DNA from 3 places in the Bifidobacterium sp. C0047B3 genome. Region 1 is predicted to be linked to each of the others. Evidence: riboswitches for the same ligand, from Rfam matches in the RefSeq annotation. Region 1 holds a riboswitch; each other region holds the start of a gene.
What was found. A riboswitch is a leader RNA that binds a small molecule or an ion and turns the genes downstream of it on or off. The one in region 1 is predicted to bind thiamine pyrophosphate.
Positions count from the first base shown of each region.

Region 1 (6,366 bases):
TTTTTACGCCGGCTCGCGCAAGCATCAACGCAATATTTGATCCTAAACCGCCGCAGCCAAGTATTGAAACTGATTGTTGAGCAAACAAATCATTATCTTCCTTTAGCTGACGCTTAAGAACTTTTGCGCGAATATCTTCACTTTCCATTCATCCTCCTCCCATAATGCTAAATACTTCAATTTTTGCGTTATCTTTAACTATGAAAGTTTCAAAATCTTTGCGTTTTACTAATTCACCATCAACTTCTATTGCAACAAAAGTACTGTCGTAGCCTTCGCGCTTAAGTAGTTCAAGTAAATTCTCGTTCTCAACATAATCCACAGTATCGTGATTAAGTTTCAGCACACTTACCTCCTTTCTGTAGAATATGCTTTAAGTTTTTGAATATTACGTTTAATATTCTACCTAAGCCTTAGCTGGATGAAGAATAAACTTGCCCTTAAAGTCTTCGCAAACGCCGTTTTCTTTGCTGTAAATTTCTTCGCCGCGAAGCAAAGTTCTTACCACCTGGCAGCCAATAGTGCGACCAACGTACGGGCTGAACTTGTTGCGATACTCAAGATCCTCAGCTTTAAGAACATAAGGAGCATTTGGTTTAATGAATGCAAGATCTGCGTCATAACCCAAACGTATGCTGCCTTTTCCTTTCAAATCGAAGCGTTTTGCAGAATTGCTAGAATTCAATGCCACAAATTGAGTTAATGACATTCCGCGCTTTTGCACAGCTTCATCAAAGAACACATCAACATCGTTTTGAACGCTACCAATACCACCCCAAGCTGTGAAAGCATCATCAGTTTGCTTCAAACTCAAAGGAGCTGGCGAATGGTCGGAAACAATGAAGTTAATAGAACCGTCAAAAACCTTTTCCCACAAGCCATTCTGGTTTTCCTTGTCACGAATTGGCGGAGTGCACTTAGCGATATTTCCAATCTCGTCAAGCTCAGAAGTGTCGAAATACAGGTAATGGTTGCAAGTTTCGCAGCTTACGTCTACGCCATTTTTACGAGCGTCAGCAACAGCTTGAGCACCTTCTGGTGAAGAAACATGAACAATATGAATTCTGCATCCAGTTTCTTTAGCAAAAAGGCAAGCGCGCTCAATAGCTTCAACTTCAGTGAAAACAGGTCTGGTTGCTACGAACTCAGAAAGTTTTCTAGCTCCCATTTGATGAGCTTTCTTTCCAAGCTGATCTGTAATAGGAGCGTTTTCGCAATGCATAATCAAAATTTTGCCTGTTTTAGCAATCTGCTGCATACCTGTGTACAAGGAGTAATCGTCGCAATTGTATAAATCAACCTGCAAATCCTTGTCGCCTGTAGTTCCAAGGAATGCCTTGTAATTAACAACACCTTGCTTATCTTGCTCGCATATTCCACCGTTTAGATTTTGTGGCTCCAAACCACCAGTTTGACCAACGTCAACTTTTAGTTTTCCTTCAGCCTCTTTTAAAACTGCTTCAAATGATTTTCCATCAGTAGTAGCAGGAATTTGATTGCAAGGCATCTGCAGCATTGTAGTAATACCGCCTTTTGCGCCGGCAGAAGTTGCGGTTACAAAACCTTCCCAATCGTCGCGAACGCCGCCGCCTGGAGCGTTAATATGAACATGAGAATCAACTTTTCCAGGAACAACTATTAAATCAGTTGCGTCAATAGTTTTTTCTGCTGCAAAGTTGCTTCCAAAAGCGGCAAACTTGCCGTCTTTAATTGCTATATCGGCTTTAGTTGCTTCATTATCGAATACAACCAAACCATTTGTGATTACTACATCGTAGTTCATATTATTTCCTTTCTTTAGCCATTGTTGGCTGAAAAACTTTTGATAGTAATATTTGACACACGAAACCTACAGCGCATCCCACAATCCATGAGATTTGAGTAAGCGGTGAAAGTAGAGGAATTATCTGCCCGGAAAGAGCAAATAAAAGCCCAAGTATCGTAGAAGTATAAGATATCCAGTTAGTTCCAGAATAAGCAGATTTTGACGAGCTATTTGTATCGTAATAAATTTGATCAAGATCAATATGCGTGCGCTTTACTACGTAATAGTCAGCAAGTAGAACACCTGCAATAGGGCCTAAAAGCATACCAATAAGATTCAAAAAGCCTGTAATATTAGCCATAAACTTCCACGGCATTAACACAGTGCTTACAAGAGCTGCAATAACTACGCCACGCTTATAATTTACAAATCGCGGAGCTAAAGCAGTTAGCTGGTATGCTGCAGGAACAATATTGCCAGTGGCATTTGTACAAACTGTAGTAAGTAGAAGCAACCCAGTAGCTATTGCAATTGCAGGAATACTATCCCACTTGTTTATGATAACAAGAACATCTGTAATGGTTTCATGGTAAAAAAGCGATCCGCCTACTAAAATAACTACGCTTGTAAAAGCAAAAAGCGCGTAGCTTAGCAAGAAGCTAGCAATTTGACCTTTTAGTTGAGCCATAGTTGACTTTGCGTTTTGTGTAAAGTCAGCAATAGAAACTGCAGGAGCAGCCCAAACGCCCAGCACAGAATTTACAACCATCATCATGAAAAGCCCAAGACCGTAATTAGTTGGAGCTTGAACAGTAGCATGATATTGCATGATTGCAGATAAACCACCAGCACAGCTAATAGCCCATACGCTCATGCAGCCAAAAACAACGTAAATAAGCGGGCTTAATACCACAGTTAGCTTATTAAGAGTCTTTCCTCCACCTAAGCCAATTGCCAAATTAAGCAACCAAAATATTGCGAAGGAGATAATAATAGGTATGTGCGAGCCTACAAATGGTATTTTGCTTCCAAACGTAAGAAACTCAGGGCAAATTTTGCCAACTAGAATCTCTAAAGCTTTCGCACCTATATATGTTTGAATGCCATACCAGCATATTGCAGCAACTACTCCCCTAAGGAATCCTGGTAGTTGAGCGCCTGCTTTTCCGTATGTTGCGCGCAAATGCATAGAAAACGGTATGCCGTATTTGGATCCTACAACACCGTTAGCAACCATGACAATTGCTGTAAGAATTGCGCCAAGCATGATACCAATCATTACGTAAATTGGAGAGTATCCCATCAAAAGGAACGCGCCAACTGCAGCATAATTAGGAATATTGTGTACAGACTGCATCCACAAAGTGCAAAAATTAAGAGCGCTCATTGTGCGTTTTTCTTGCGGCTTTGGCAGTAAATCTTCGTTAGTGTAGCCGCGCTCGCGGTAACATTCCAAGTTTTTACTATCTACTGGCTCATCTTTTAGCAGTTTACTAATTTGCATGCGCACCTCCTTACTTTTCTTGTTTGTAAATTTGATTCTTTTTTGTGTTTTGAGTTTTGTGTTTTGAGTTTTGTGTTTTTTGAAAGTAATAATCGCAACTTTGCTCAAAAATAAAAAAAGATACGAAAGGATATCGTACCCGTGGTGGTGCGCCCCTTCGTATCAGCCTCTTATTCGTGAATAAGCGTTGTACTCTCATTCGATATTCACTTTTCTTCGCTGCGATTAATTAAGCAGTGAAGTTGGCATCGTATATGCCTTTTGTGTCCTTCCTAAATTTCTATTTCTTTTTGGTTTTCGTTTGGTTTTCGTTATTTTTTAGTTGATTTTAGTTAGTCCTCATAAGCCAAACTATGCAGAGCATCTCGTAAAAGCTTTACTCCGTGAACAGCGTCTTGTGGATCTGTGTACTCTTCTGGAGCGTGACTAATACCATCTTTTGAAGGAACGAAAATCATTCCGGATTTTACAAACGGAGCAAAAATTTGCGTATCTTGACCAGCGCCTGAATGCATGACTCTGTACGCATAACCTTGCTTATTAGCTTGATCTTTCAAAAGATTAATAATATCGTCGCTAAGTGGTGTAGGATCATCAGACATCCACTTATCAATCTGCGCTGTAATGCCATAAGACTTGGCAGTTTCGTGAATATCTTCGTCGAGTTCCTGCAAGAATTTATCAAGAAAAGCTTTATCTGTATGACGGCAGTTCATTGAAAAAGTAACTTCTCCAGGAACAATATTTACTTGATTTGGAACTACGCTGATTCTACCGAAAGTAAGTACCAGTGGGTCGCCTGCTTGCTTAGCTTTGTCAAGATTCTTGGCGATTATATGAGACATGCAATCTACTGCATCGTGCCTGTAGGACATCATTGTTGTGCCAGCGTGATTTTGTACGCCTTTAAGATGAATATCCCAACGATGCTGGCCAGCAATGCTAGTGATAATACCTAAATCTTCGTGATTGCTGTAAAGCGTTGGTCCCTGCTCAATGTGTAGCTCAATCCAGGCTTCAAGATTTGCGAACTTAGGTTGAGTTGTTTGATAATTGAACCCAGCTTCACGCATTGCTGTTTCGAAAGGAACACCTTCACTGTCGCAAATATTTTCTACGTCCTCTTTTTTGGCTAGTCCAAAGAAATTCTTTGAACCCCAGAATACGTATGGGAAACGTGAGCCTTCCTCTTCTGCTAAGCAGATAATGCGAAGACTTTTCTTTGGCTTTCCATATCTAGTAAGTAAATTCTTAATTGCTAAATAGGCTGCAACTATTCCAAGTTGACCGTCGAAACGACCTCCTCTTGAAACTGTGTCAATATGCGATCCACAAGCTATTATGCTTTCTGGCTTTTCACATCCTTCAACAGTTGCAATTAGGTTTCCAACTTGGTCGAATTCCACAGTCATACCGAGTTTTTCAAATCGTTGACGAAGAGCAAAAAGAGCCTGTTTCCAAGATTTTGTGTAAAGAGGTCGAGTAACTCCTTGTTCTCCTGGTTTTTCTGTGAATCCTGCAAGCCAGCTTATGGCTGATTCTATAGTTTCAGCACTTATGCTGCTATTAATCATGTGCAGTATTCCTCCTCACTTGTGCAAGTTTTCCCAAAAGTGACATTCAGGCGGATATTTTTTTTGGTTTTTGTTTTTGTTTTGGTTTTTGTTGTTTAGTTTTTTTTTAATTGTTTAGTTGATACTCGTGTAATTGCTACTACTTTGTGGCAACGCAAGATATCACGAAAATCGTGATAGAAAGAAATCACTTACTGTAATTGCTCCCTACGTATGTCTTAACAAAACAGGTTCAAAGGGTGTTTCTCAACTGTTTCCAGTACCCCTGCAATTTTCACTTGTACTCGGATGAGTATAGCACGATATTAAATGAACTCAAAATGAACATTCGCATGTGTGTTTCTGTGAAGAAATGATTGGTTGCTTGCTTTGCTGGTTGATTGGTTGCTATGAGATATTGCTTCCATTTGTGGTTGCATGTATGTTCGGCTGCAAAAAATTTTCATATGAAAGTTAGGAAATAAAAAATAGCCAAATAACAAAAAACGCAGTGCTTCTACACTGCGAACATATTGTGGGTGATATAGGAATCGAACCTATGACCCCTTCCGTGTGAAGGAAGTGCGCTAGCCGCTGCGCCAATCACCCAAAATTTTTTAATTATGCGTGAAAGGCAATCCTTTCGAGTGGGCGATACAAGGTTCGAACTTGTGACCCCTTCCGTGTCAGGGAAGTGCGCTACCACTGCGCCAACCGCCCAGGTTGTTAATTAAGCTTGAAGCTTAATCGAGGTGGGTACGAGAGTCGAACTCATCTATACGGCTTTGCAGGCCGCTGCCTAACCGCTTGGCTAACCCACCGTAAGGTCGAATAACTCATCGGACCTAGAGCGGACAACGGGACTCGAACCCGCGGTCTCAACCTTGGCAAGGTTGCGCTTTACCAACTAAGCTATGTCCGCAATGCAACTTTACTGAACAACGTCAGCGCCGAAGCACGAGTAACTACTATACCCGAAATATTTACAAATGCAAGCCCTCGCCTATTTTGGCGTGTCGTTTGGTGTTTCTGTTGGTGTGTTTTTTGGTGTGTTTGTAGGTGTGTCTTTCGGTGTGTTCGTTTGTGAGTGTTGGTTGGAGGTTTGTTATGCGTATGGTATTGGAGCATTTGCGAGCGCAAGTGTTACTTTCTCAGTTGGCTAGCTGAGTTTTTAACGATGTTTGGGCTGTGAGTGTTACTTTCTCAGTTTGTTGACTGAGTTTTTAACAGTTTTTTGCTGATTACCGTTACTTTTTCAGTTCGTTGACTGAGTTTTTAACGGTGTTTAGAACTTGGCTTAATATTCCCAGCTTCGCAATCTTCATTTTAAGTATATTTTCTAGGGTTATAGGTTCTAGGGTTATAGACCAAAATTTATTTATTCATCTGGGGAATGGACTTTACGTGGGACTCCTAAATCGTCTGCTATATCGTCATAATCATCACCACATTCATAAGGATCTAGCAGGTTATAGGCTTCTATTAGCAGCTCTTTAGGTGCGCTCTTGTGTAGCCATGCTTCTACTAAATAATAATCAATTGCA
Region 1 is NZ_JBWPWH010000001.1:475,575-481,940, forward strand. It holds gene thiF (sulfur carrier protein ThiS adenylyltransferase ThiF) at 1-148, opposite strand, end outside; gene thiS (sulfur carrier protein ThiS) at 149-346, opposite strand; gene allB (allantoinase AllB) at 407-1,783, opposite strand; gene allW (allantoin permease) at 1,785-3,269, opposite strand; gene AC1EKT_RS01765 (hydantoinase/carbamoylase family amidase) at 3,602-4,843, opposite strand; TPP riboswitch at 5,031-5,120, opposite strand; tRNA gene AC1EKT_RS01770 (tRNA-Val) at 5,359-5,431, opposite strand; tRNA gene AC1EKT_RS01775 (tRNA-Val) at 5,471-5,542, opposite strand; tRNA gene AC1EKT_RS01780 (tRNA-Cys) at 5,573-5,643, opposite strand; tRNA gene AC1EKT_RS01785 (tRNA-Gly) at 5,672-5,744, opposite strand; gene AC1EKT_RS01790 (hypothetical protein) at 6,201-6,366, opposite strand, start outside.

Region 2 (6,366 bases), 140 kb from region 1:
CTTTGTTTAAATCGTTTTCGCTAATATTTTCCCACGTGCATAAAATTTTTTGATTTACGCAAAGATCCTGCAGTAACGCTATATCTGCAATATTTTTAGAAGATACATTCTCCAAATTGCTTTCAATAATTCGCATTTGTATTCTTTCTTTCTAAAGCCTCATATTTAAAACTAAATTTATATTCCAAACTAATTAAAAACTTCGCTACTTTCAATAATATTAATCCAATTAGTGTCGCTAGTTTTATTAAGCTTATCTTGGATGAGCTCATGATAATTAGCATCGTCTGCGCTTATTTCAAGCAAAGGAACTAATACGAATCTGCGATTATCTCTTTCTTTGTGCGGAATCGTAAGATTTTCACTTTTTATAGTTTGACCACCAAAATCAATAATATCTAAATCGATTGTTCGAGGGCCCCAACGAACTATGCGCTTTCTGTGAAGACGCTGTTCAATATCATGAATAAAATCAAGCAATTCAAAAGCTGTTAAATCAGTGTACAAGCGTAAAGCAATGTTATAAAAACTGTCTTGCACTACGTCACCAACTGGTTCAGTTTCATACACTGAAGAAACGATAATATTGCTTATATGTGAATTTTGCTTCAATAGCGAAACAGCTTGACGCAAATTAAGTAATCTATCACCTATATTGCTTCCAACACTTATGTATGCACTAGAAATCATATTTCCCCCCAAAAAATAATGTCATTTATAGCTAAAAGTATATATCATAAACAATTAGGACTAGCCAACTTTAAGAATTCAAATAATAAATAATCTAATATCAAAAATTTTTATAACAAAAATGTCGCTGTAAATTCAACACTATTGAAGAGCAATTAAACCTACAACGACATTTTTCAATACGCTTTTATCTAAAATCTGTAAAAATATTTTAGATTCAAAAGTAGTATTTTCTAGTTATTTTATTTTGACTTATCTATTTTGCTTGAGCCTTGCTCAAAATTGTATCTGCAGAATGCTGCAACTTTTGCAACTCTTCTTCAGTCAAGTCAAGTTGGCACTGCTTCACAATACCTTCGCGACCAACGATTGCTGGGTAAGAAAGATAAGAATGATATTCCTCGCGATAGTTCGAAACAGGCATTTGCTCCTTTGAATCCGAAAGAACAGCATGAACCAGGCGAACTGCAGCAGCAGCAATACCGTAATTTGTATACTTCTTTCCGTAGAACACAGTGAAGCCGCCTTGACGGGTTTCTTCATCAACAGCATCTAAATCAATATTCTTTTCTTTTGCAAGCTCAACAATCGGCTGTTCAAGAACCTTAACTGTGGACCATGCAACGAACTGTGAATCGCCATGTTCACCCAAGCTATAGCCCTTCACAGCTTTTGGATGAACTCCGAAGAATTTGCCAACAGCGCGATGAAGACGTGCAGAATCAAGCAAAGTTCCAGTGCCAATAACTTTTTCATAAGGAAGACCAGTTGTTTCTTTATAAAGCTGGCAAATAGCGTCGCAAGGATTAGTAATATCAACTAAAACACCATGGAAGCCAGAAGCTTTAATCTTTGCACCAACTTCTTCAACTTGAACACGATTATGTTTAAGTTCTGCGAAACGATCAGGATTTGGGACGTCTAAAAGCTTAATATTGCCCATAGCGCTTACGATAACTTCAACATCTTTCAAAGCATCGTAATCATTGACAGTAATGTTTACATTAAAAGGCAAATTGTCCATTGAATCCTCAAAATCCAATGCATCAGCCTTAACCTTAGCTTCATTCTTGTCATACAGGTATAACTCGTCGGCGTAACCACCAACAACAAGCTGGTGAGCAACAGCTGCGCCAACATTTCCCATACCAATAACTGCTACTTTTCGCATAATGAAACATCTCCTTCTGTTTCGATTTTCTCACAAAAATATCACTATTATGGTGAGAATGAAAGTAAATTTAAGAAAATTTTTTGCGCGTTTCGATTTTTTCAAAAATATTTAATAAAAAACGGTCAGCCGTAAACACGACTGACCGTTAAAACTCAAAGACTTAAGAAGCCACTAAGTTACTTTAAAACTAAAAGTTACTTCATGTACTTCTTGCAAGCCTTGAATGCGCTGTAACCAGCATACTGAGCGGTAGAACCAAGCTCTTCCTCAATCTCAAGCAAGCGGTTGTACTTAGCAATACGCTCGCCACGAGCAGGAGCACCAGTCTTGATTTGGCCGGTGTTCTTAGCAACGGCAAGATCAGAAATGGTGGTATCTGGGGTTTCACCAGAACGATGGGAAACCATAGAAGTGAAGCCGTTCTTAGTTGCAAGCTCAATAGCGTCGAGGGTTTCGGTGACGGAACCAATCTGGTTCAACTTCACGAGCAAGGAGTTAGCTGCACCGAGCTCAATACCCTTAGCCAAACGCTTTGGATTGGTGACGAGCAAGTCATCGCCAACGAACTGCAAACGATCACCAAGACGCTTGGTGATTTCTGCCCAATCATCCCATCCTTCTTCCTGGAATGGATCTTCGATGGAAACGATTGGATACTCGTTGATGAGCTTCTCGTAGTAATCGAGCATGTAAGCAGATTCGCGCTCTTCGCCATCGAAACGATACTTACCAGTTTCCTTGTTGTAGAACTCGGAAGAAGCAACGTCAAGAGAAATACCAATCTGCTTGCCTGGCTCGTAGCCAGCGGCTGCGATTGCATCCATGATGTACTTCAAGGAATCCTCATTGGACTTCATCTTTGGAGCGAAGCCACCTTCGTCACCAAGACCAGTTGCCAAACCTTCCTTCTTCAAAACATTCTTCAAGGTGTGATAAACCTCAACACCAGCGCGCAAAGCATCGCTGTAGGTTGCGAAACCGTAAGGAGAAATCATGTACTCCTGAATATCGGTTGCGAAATCAGCGTGAGCACCACCATTCATGATGTTCATGTTTGGAACTGGAAGAATGTGACCATTGGTGCCGCCAATGTAGCGGTACAACGGAAGCTGAGCGGATTCAGCAGCAGCGTAGAGAGCAGCAAGGGAAACGCCGAGAATTGCGTTAGCACCAAGCTTGCCCTTGTTTGGCGTGCCATCAAGCTCAATCATCGTCTCATCAAGAGCGCGCTGATCGGTGGCATCCATGCCAATAACCTTAGGTGCGATTACCTCGTTGACAGCCTTAACAGCTTCCAACGTGCCCTTGCCTTGATAACGGGACTTGTCACCATCGCGACGTTCCCAAGCTTCAGCTTCACCAGTAGAAGCACCAGAAGGCACTAAACCAATACCCTGAGCGCCATCTTCGGTCTCCAAATAAACCTGAACAGTAGGATTTCCACGAGAATCCAAAATTTCGCGTGCATATACGCTTTCAATAGCTGCCACAACTACTCCTTTATACCTATGGGTTGTGATGACTCTTCCAAGACTAGTGCGTTTTATGGACGTTATATTGAGTATCAGCGTATTTATGCCGTGAACGTTCACAATATTTTGATTTAACTCGAGTCATATGAGCCAATTGTATATTTTTAAGCAATATCGTTTATAAATATCGATTTAAAATACAGTTGTCCATACCCTTAAGTGATAATGACCTCAGACACGGGGTGCGCAACTACATCGTGCCAAACAACAATACATACAGTGTTGCGCTGAGAATACACTCGTTGAACCTGATATAGCTAAAACTATCGAAGGGATTGTCGCATGACTTACAGTTCGCCTAATAAAGCGAAGAACATATTGAAGATTGCGTTTAAAGCGGTATCTTCGTGTAAAGTGTGGATTTCAACTATACTCATTTTGGTTTTGTGGTTTTTCACAACTCTTTCTCCAGTCGAAGACCGTTCTTTGCCATCCCCATATGAAGTAATACAAGCTTTTATTGATTTAAACAGCGAAGGCATATTATTAAAATCCTTAGGAATAAGTATTTTACGAGTTCTTTTAGGACTTTTGCTAGGAATTATTTTTGCTGTTCCTGCAGGCATACTTGCAGGAGGCAGTAAGCTTGGCAATATTGTAGTTGATAAACCAAGCCACATGTTGAGGTCAATTCCATTCCCGGCTTTAGCTCCAATATTAATAATTTTCCTCGGAATAGATGAAACGATGAAAATAGCGCTTATAGCTGTTGGCGTTTTTGGACCTATGTACGTTAATATTCGCGACGGAGTTCGTAATATTGATCCAAAACTTCTTGAATTAGCGCAGGTTTATCACGTTAAAAAATCTACTATTTTTATATCTATTTTGCTTCGCGGCACACTTCCAAGTTTTATGACAGGTTTGCGATTTGCAATATCTGTAGCATGGGTTGCATTAGTGACTTGCGAAACAGTTAATTCTTCTATTGGAATTGGATACATTCTTTCAAGAGCGCAAGAATTCTTTAGGCCAGATCAAATGATGGCATGCGTTATTATGTACGCAATTGCAGGTCTTGGATCTGAGCTTACTGCAAATATATTAGAGTATCTCCTTATACCTGAACGCAGATTAGATAGAAAATCACGCAAATAATCTAGTAATATCAACATTTTTCTAAAGTTAACTACTTTTTAAAATGCATTAAATTGCTTTTTAAGAATTAGTCAATATTTAGAATCAACAACCAAATAATAACAACCAAACAAACAACAAATAATAACAACCAAACAAAAGGAGCTATATATCATGGCTAATTTAAAAATGCGATTTTCTAAAAAGAGCATTATTGCATTAATCTGCGCTGCTTGTGCAACTGTATCTCTTGCAGCTTGCGGAAGCTCACAAAAATCATCAACCGCTTCTTCAAAAGAAGACGCTGGAACTATGAGAGTTGCTTATCTTTCTACAGCAAATTATTTAACTACTTTGAAAAATGAGAAATTCCTTCAAGATGAATTTGGCAAATCTAAAGTAGTTTACACTGGTCCTTACACTCCAGTTGATGGTCTTACTGCCGTTATGAGCGGAAATGCAGATGCTACAACTACTGGAACTGGACGCTTCATTGATTTGATTGCTGAAGGACAGCCATGGGTAGCTTTTGCGCTCGAATATTACAATGGTGATTCTCAAGGAATCGTTGCATCCGCAAAAAGCGGCGTGAAAACACTAAAAGACTTATATGGTAAGAAAGTTGCTATTATTCACAACGGTGACACTGGCGATTACATGCTTCACCGCGCATTTGATAAAAGCGGTTTAGACGTTTCTAAAGTTAACAAAGTTGAGATGAGCCCTAAGAACTTCCAAGCAGCATTTACTTCCGGACAGATTGATGCAATTTCCTCATTCGATCAGAATCTTGCTGCAGCAATGACAACTCCAGGTGCAAAATTGCTTGTAAATGCTAAAAAGTACGGAAATATGAACGTTACTATTCACATTGTTTCTAAGAGCTTTGCCAAAAAGCATCCAGATCTTGTTAAGAAGATGTACAAGGCTCTTGTTCGCGAAGCAAAAAAGTCTCATAAAGAAAACAATGTTATTGGAAACGCTTACAAGCAGCTCGGAGCAAGCGAAACTATTATTAAGCAAATTGAAAAGTTTGACAATCCAACTATTCGTCCAATCGATGAAAAAGGTTTGAAAATGATGGAAACTCAAGCTAAAGAATACGTGAAATATGGTTTAATCAAGCAAGCTCCAAAGAATTTGAAAGATTCTGTAATGGATTGCACAAAGTAAATTAATCCATTTATCTATAAAACACATATTCATAAAAAACAAAAATTAAATATCAAAATAAAATAATATATAACTGATTAATCAAAATTAAAACAAAGTTATATAACAAGATTATATAAACATGATTTAGAGCAACGCAGTAGGAGTAAATATGAACACTCAAATAGAAGAAAACTATGAGACTAAAGATAACTCTTACTGCGTTACTCTAGAACATATTGGCGTGACTTTTAAAAATAACGCTAAAATATTACGAGATATAAATCTAAATATTAAAAAAGGCGAATTCGTATCTTTAATAGGACGCTCAGGATGCGGAAAAACTACTCTTCTTAAAGTTATTTCAGGATTAATCAAACCTGATTCTGGAACAATAAACGTCACACAACATCAAGCAATAGGTTTCCAAGATGCAAGATTAATACCATGGCTAACAGTAAGTAAGAACGTAGTTTTCGGCATACAAGGAAACAAATCAGAACTAAAATCTATTGCAGAAAAAGCTCTTAATGATATGCAACTTAATAATTGCGGTTCGAAATGGCCATCAGAACTTTCAGGTGGTCAAGCCCAACGAGTCTCATTAGCTAGAGCTTTAGTTCATAATCCTGAATTACTACTTTTAGACGAGCCTTTCGGAGCATTAGATGCTTTAACTCGTTTAGACATGCAAGATTTGCTTGATAATCTAAGACAGAAACATGGCTGGACCACAATAAT
Region 2 is NZ_JBWPWH010000001.1:618,236-624,601, forward strand. It holds gene folP (dihydropteroate synthase) at 1-136, opposite strand, end outside; gene folK (2-amino-4-hydroxy-6-hydroxymethyldihydropteridine diphosphokinase) at 190-690, opposite strand; gene AC1EKT_RS02370 (L-lactate dehydrogenase) at 947-1,861, opposite strand; gene eno (phosphopyruvate hydratase) at 2,059-3,354, opposite strand; TPP riboswitch at 3,565-3,689, shown strand; gene AC1EKT_RS02380 (ABC transporter permease) at 3,679-4,494, shown strand; gene AC1EKT_RS02385 (ABC transporter substrate-binding protein) at 4,648-5,646, shown strand; gene AC1EKT_RS02390 (ABC transporter ATP-binding protein) at 5,798-6,366, shown strand, end outside.
Region 2: it holds a riboswitch for thiamine pyrophosphate, as region 1 does, so the genes downstream of both, AC1EKT_RS02380 (ABC transporter permease) here and AC1EKT_RS01765 (hydantoinase/carbamoylase family amidase) in region 1, are expected to answer to the same signal.

Region 3 (6,366 bases), 130 kb from region 1:
ACTCGGAGGCTTAATAATAGAATTAACAGGAATAAGCACGCCATCTTGCGGAGCTTTCGAAATTTCTAAATCTTCAGCGCCAACAATTGGCAGCATACCAATGCCTACTCCAGCATTTGCAGCGCTATTCCTCCAACGAGAAAGTGCCCAAACGCGCGTCTTAAACAAATCCTTAATAGGAGCATACCCTCCTACCGCATCGCCATAGATAGTAGAATATCCGCAAGCAAGTTCTGATTTATTACCAGTTGCGAGCGCCAAAACACCGCGCGAATTCGAGTAAGCCATTACGATTACGCCACGAACGCGAGCTTGCAAGTTTTCTGCAGCAACACCTTCTAATGAAAGTTGCGATTGGAAAGCTTTAAAAAGCGGTTCAATTGGTTGCACATCATAATGAGCACCAATTCGCTCTGCTAAATCGCGCGCATCGTCTTTAGATCCGTCCGAAGAGTACATGCTTGGCATAGAAATGCCATACACATTTTCTCCACCGCAAGCATCGGCAGCCATAGTAGCTACTAAAGCAGAATCAATTCCTCCCGAAAGTCCTAAGCACACACCCTTAAAACCATTCTTACGCATGTAATCTCTAAGACCTACAACACACGCACAATACACTTCTTCGTCTGCGTCAAGTTTTGGAGCAATGCTTGAAACTTTCTGCTTTTTAAGCGAGTTATCAAAATCAACAAACGACAAATCTTCGTCAAACATTGCCGAGCGTTCAAGCAAAGTTCCGTCAGAATCAACAACAAAACTTCCACCGTCAAAAACCAAATCATCTTGACCGCCAACCTGGTTCACATATACGACTGGCGCATTTACTTCAACAGCGCGCTTTTGAGCCAAACTCAAGCGCACATGAGTTTTACCTTCCTCATATGGAGAACCATTCATAGTTATTAGCGCATCGATACCAAGTTTTGCCAAACGCGCAACAGGACCGCCGTCTTGCCAAATATCTTCGCAAATAGCAAAACCTAGACGCATCCCATCTACTTCCAGCAGCTCACACTTATTGCCAGAAGAGAAAATACGAAACTCGTCAAAAACACCATAGTTTGGCAAGAAATGCTTGTCGTATTGCAACACAGATTTACCTTCATGCAAAACGAGAAGCCTGTTTCGAGGCTTTCCAGCAGACTCGTCAAAGCCAACAGTTCCAACTACTACGTAAAGCTCCCCCAAGCCTTCTTCCGCAAGTTTTGATGCAAGCAAGTCTGCAGCTTTTTGTGCAGCTGTGCGGAAAGTTGCACGCAAGGCGAGGTCTTCAATAGGATACCCAGTCAAAGTCATCTCAGGAAATACAACCATGCGAGCACACGACTGCTTTGCGCGCGCAGCATACTTCAAAACTTTTTCAACGTTGCTATCAATATTCCCAACGCAGGTATCTATCTGCGCTAACGCCAATCGCAAAAAACTCATACATTACAGTCTAGTAGATAGCTTCATTGCAAGTAAGTGACGTGTTGAAAAACTTATTTTTTCTCTTCTCACACTGCAAGTATGCGAATTATTAACACGTCATAAATAATACTAATAAGCAAAGTGTAGAATTATTGATTTTTCTCGCCTATATTGATAATTCGTTACTCGCGAAGGGGATTTAACTTTAAACGAATTTCACCGAACAAGGAGCAGGAAATATGCGAAAAATTAAAGTTATTGCATCAATTACAGCACTGGCAGCATTAGCGACTTTCACTTTAAGTGGCTGCAGTAGCTCAAAAGCAGGCGCAAAGGATGACAAGACCATTACTGTTGCTGCTTCGCCTACTCCGCATTCTGAAATCTTAAATAAGGTTGTAAAGCCAATCTTGCAAAAAGAAGGCTACAAGCTAGTAGTAAAGGAATTTACTGACTACGTGCAGCCAAATACAGCTACTGAAGAAGGCGAAGTTGACGCAAACTACTATCAGCATTTGCCTTATCTTGACAACTTTAATAAGGAAAAGGGAACTCACCTTGTTTCAGTAGGTGGAATTCATTTTGAACCATTTGGATTGTATCCAGGAAAAACTAAGACGATTAAAGCATTAGCAAATGGAGCAACTGTTGCAGTTCCAAATGATCCTACTAATGAGGCTCGCGCATTGCTTCTTTTGCAAGATGCCGGATTGATTAAGTTGAAGAATCCAAAAGATATTAACGCTACTACAAAAGATATTACTGAGAATCCTAAGAATTTGAAGTTTAAAGAGCTTGAAGCAGCAACAGTTCCTACTGCCATCAAGGACGTGGATCTTGCTGCCATGAACGGCAATTACGCTATTCAAGCTGGTTTTAACCCAACTAAAGACCCACTTACTTCAGAAAAAGTTGGAGGCATTGCGGCTAAAACTTATGAAAATATTATTGTAGTAAAGAAAGGCTCTGAAAAGTTTGCAAAAATCAAAGCCTTACTCAAAGCTTTGAAAACAAGCGAAGTGCGCGACTATATTACTAAAACTTACAAAGGCGCTGTGCTCCCTGTTTTCTAAATAATACTCACAATGTAGCCACCTAATGCCGCATGTGTATGCTTCGTGTATGCTTTGCGGCATTATTTTATAAGCGTGTAATATACGTAATGTGCGTGCTAGTTAATAATCTAGTTAATAACGCTAGTTAGTAACTCTAGTTAGTAACGAAGTATATTTCACACAGAAAGCAATAATCTGTTAAGGAAAAGCATGATTCAGATCGAACATCTTCACAAAAGCTACGGCAAAGGTAGCAAAGCGAACGAAGCATTACACGACATTAATCTGACTATTGAATCGGGAGAAGTATTCGGAATTCTTGGTTCTTCTGGTGCAGGAAAGTCTTCGCTAGTTCGTTGCATGAATCTGCTTGAGCGACCAACTTCTGGCAAAATTATTATTGACGGAAATGATATTAGCGAAGTAAAAGATAAAGAACTTGCAAAAGTACGCACTAATATTGGCATGATTTTCCAGAATTTTAGCCTTTTCCAGCAGCGTACAGTATTGCGAAACGTAACTTTCCCATTAGAGCTAAATCACACTGCAAAAAAGGAACGAGAAGAACGCGCAAACTACTTGCTTGACTTAGTTGGTTTAAAAGATTTTGCAAACCGCTACCCTAGCCAGCTTTCAGGCGGACAACAGCAGCGCGTAGCAATTGCGCGAGCATTGGCGAATAATCCGTCGATTATGCTTTGCGACGAAGCAACAAGCGCACTTGACTCCACAACTACTGCGCAAATCCTTGATTTATTGAGCCGAATTAACCGCGAACTCAACGTAACGCTTGTTATTATTACGCATTCGCTGGCTGTAGCACGAAATATTTGCGACCGAGTTGCAATGATTGATGGCGGACGCATTGTGGAATTAGGTGACACTGATACGCTTTTTGCAAATCCACAAAGCGATATTTTGCGAACTCTTATTGCAGATGAAAAACAGGAAAATCATCGAGCTAAAATTGCAAGCACGATTGCAAGCGAGCTTAACAATAAGCCAACAAACGCACAAACAGACGAACAAACAAACGCGCTTACCAATGAGGTGAAATAACAATGTTAGAAGCTGCTACACAATTTTTTAACGAATACGGCGACTTACTTATTGAAGGCGTGCAAGACACACTCGTAATGACGTCAGTTGCAACACTTTTTGCATACCTTATTGGACTTCCAGTTGGCGTACTTCTCATTACATCAAACAAAAAAGGCATTTGCCCTAACGCGCCAATTAACGCAGTTCTAGGATGGATTGTTAACATCGTGCGTTCTGTGCCGTTTATTATTTTATTAGTTGCAATAATTCCTTTTACTCGTCTCATAGTTGGCACTTCTTTGGGAGTTCCTGGAGCTATTGTGCCTCTGGTAATTACTGCTGCACCATTCGTTGCTAGAGTAGTTGAACAATCTTTAGCCGAAGTTGACGGAAGCTTAATCGAAGCAGCACAAAGCTTTGGAGCAAGCAAATTGCAAATTGTTTGCAAAGTATTGCTGTGGGAAGCTTTACCTTCACTAATTCGCGGAGCTGCACTTACGTTTATTACGCTTTTTGGATTCTCAGCAATGGCTGGAACAGTTGGAGCAGGCGGACTCGGAGATATTGCAATACGATACGGATACCAGCGTTATCAATACGATGTGATGACAGTGGCTGTTATTCTTTGCATTATCCTCGTACAGATTGTGCAAAGCTTGGGAGATTTTATTTCACGCGCAATCAATCATCACGAACGCTAAAGAAATTCGCAACATACCCACCACCAATTAAATGCACATAATCGTGTAAACTTGCTGGTAATTCGACATTTTGCAGGGGTGCTTTCGAAAGAAGGCTGAGATGGTATTAATTTATCTAACCCTTCGAACCTGTTAGTTAATACAACGTAGGGAGCAACGATTTTAGTATGACATCGAATTATCCGTACGCATCAATGCGTAATCAATTTAATCTAAGCGCCTGCTTTATTGCAGACCCACAAGCTTGTAATAATCGTCCACTTACAGATATTGTCGATGATGCTTTGCGCGCTGGAGCGACTTTTATTCGTCTTCATTGCAACAATGAAAACGCTAAAGAAATCACCACTATTGCACGCGATATTGCACAAATCATCGAAGACAATAACAAATGCGATTCTGTAACTTTTGTTATCGACGAGCGCGTTGATGTCGTTTGGCAAGCTCGCAATCAAAGCATCAAAGTTGACGGAGTGCACTTAGCACAAAGTGACATGGAGCCTAGAGAGGCTCGCGCACTTCTTGGCGAAGATGCTGTAATCGGCTTATCTGTTGAAACCGAGAGCTTAGTTAAAGTAATAAACGAACTTCCAGATGGATGCATCGATTACATTTGCGTAACAGCAATGCACAATCCTGAAGAAGGATGCGAAAGCACTACTGCCGCTTACGAATTGGAAGCAAACCACACAACGCTGGACGAAGCGAAAATTAATACGATTTGTTCCGCAAGTGATTTCCCAGTTCTAGTTGGCGGAAGAACTGCTCTCGACGATATCGATACAATCGCTCACACTAAGGCTGCAGGATGGTTCGTTTCTGAAGCACTGTATTCTTCAGAAACACCAGAATCAACTATGCATGAGTTTGTTGAACATTGGAAAGCTGTGCGAGGCGAAGAAAAGCACGGCTACGCTAAGCGAGTAATAGTTGCAGAAAATTCTGAATCAAAATCTTCAGAAACTCAAGAAAAGAAACCAACTTTTATTAACGCTAAAGAAGCAAAGGATGCTGCAAAATTAGCTAAGCAACAGCGCGTTGACATTGCAGCTCGCGGTTGCACTCAGCGCGATAAAGCTCATATTCGCAAAACAACTCCAGTTCATTTTGAGTATGAATATGGTTCTTACGATTTGGAAGTTCCTTATACGGAAATTAAGCTTTCGGATACTCCTGGCGTAGGCCCTAACCCGCCTTTTAAGGATTACAATACGGAAGGCCCAAAGTGCGACCCGAAGGAAGGCTTGGCTCCGCTTCGCCTTGACTGGATTCGTGACCGCGGTGACGTTGTGGAATATGAGGGTCGCAGGCGCAATCTTCAAGATGACGGCAAGCGCGCAATTAAGCGAGGCAAAGCTTCTAAAGAATGGCGTGGTCGCACGCATAAGCCAATGAAGGGCGCGGACCATCCAATTACGCAAATGTGGTACGCTCGCCACGGAATCACTACTCCGGAAATGCAATATGTTGCAACACGCGAAAATTGCGATGTGGAGCTGGTTCGTGAAGAAGTTGCAGCAGGACGTGCTGTAATTCCTTGCAATATTAACCATCCTGAAGCTGAGCCTATGATTATTGGTTCGCGCTTCTTGACTAAGCTCAACGCAAACATGGGTAATTCTGCTGTTACGTCATCTATCGACGAAGAAGTGGAAAAGCTTACGTGGGCCACGAAGTGGGGTGCGGATACCGTTATGGATCTTTCCACCGGTAACGATATTCACACGACGCGCGAATGGATTTTGCGCAACTCCCCTGTGCCAATTGGAACAGTGCCAATGTATCAGGCTTTGGAAAAGGTTGAGGATGATGCTTCTAAGCTCAGCTGGGAGCTTTTCCGCGATACTGTTATTGAGCAGTGCGAGCAGGGCGTTGACTACATGACTATTCACGCTGGCGTGCTTCTTCGCTACGTGCCGCTTACTGCAAACCGCGTAACCGGTATTGTTTCTCGTGGTGGCTCAATTATGGCTGAATGGTGCTTGCAGCATCATCAAGAGAGCTTCTTATATACGCACTTTGAAGAATTATGCGAGATTTTCGCAAAGTACGATGTTGCATTCTCTTTGGGCGATGGTTTGCGTCCAGGTAGCTTGGCTGATGCTAACGATGCGGCTCAACTTTCCGAGCTTATGACGCTTGGCGAGCTTACGAAG
Region 3 is NZ_JBWPWH010000001.1:346,116-352,481, reverse strand. It holds gene AC1EKT_RS01220 (NAD+ synthase) at 1-1,431, opposite strand, end outside; gene AC1EKT_RS01215 (MetQ/NlpA family ABC transporter substrate-binding protein) at 1,653-2,486, shown strand; gene AC1EKT_RS01210 (methionine ABC transporter ATP-binding protein) at 2,679-3,527, shown strand; gene AC1EKT_RS01205 (methionine ABC transporter permease) at 3,530-4,210, shown strand; TPP riboswitch at 4,275-4,380, shown strand; gene thiC (phosphomethylpyrimidine synthase ThiC) at 4,378-6,366, shown strand, end outside.
Region 3: it holds a riboswitch for thiamine pyrophosphate, as region 1 does, so the genes downstream of both, thiC (phosphomethylpyrimidine synthase ThiC) here and AC1EKT_RS01765 (hydantoinase/carbamoylase family amidase) in region 1, are expected to answer to the same signal.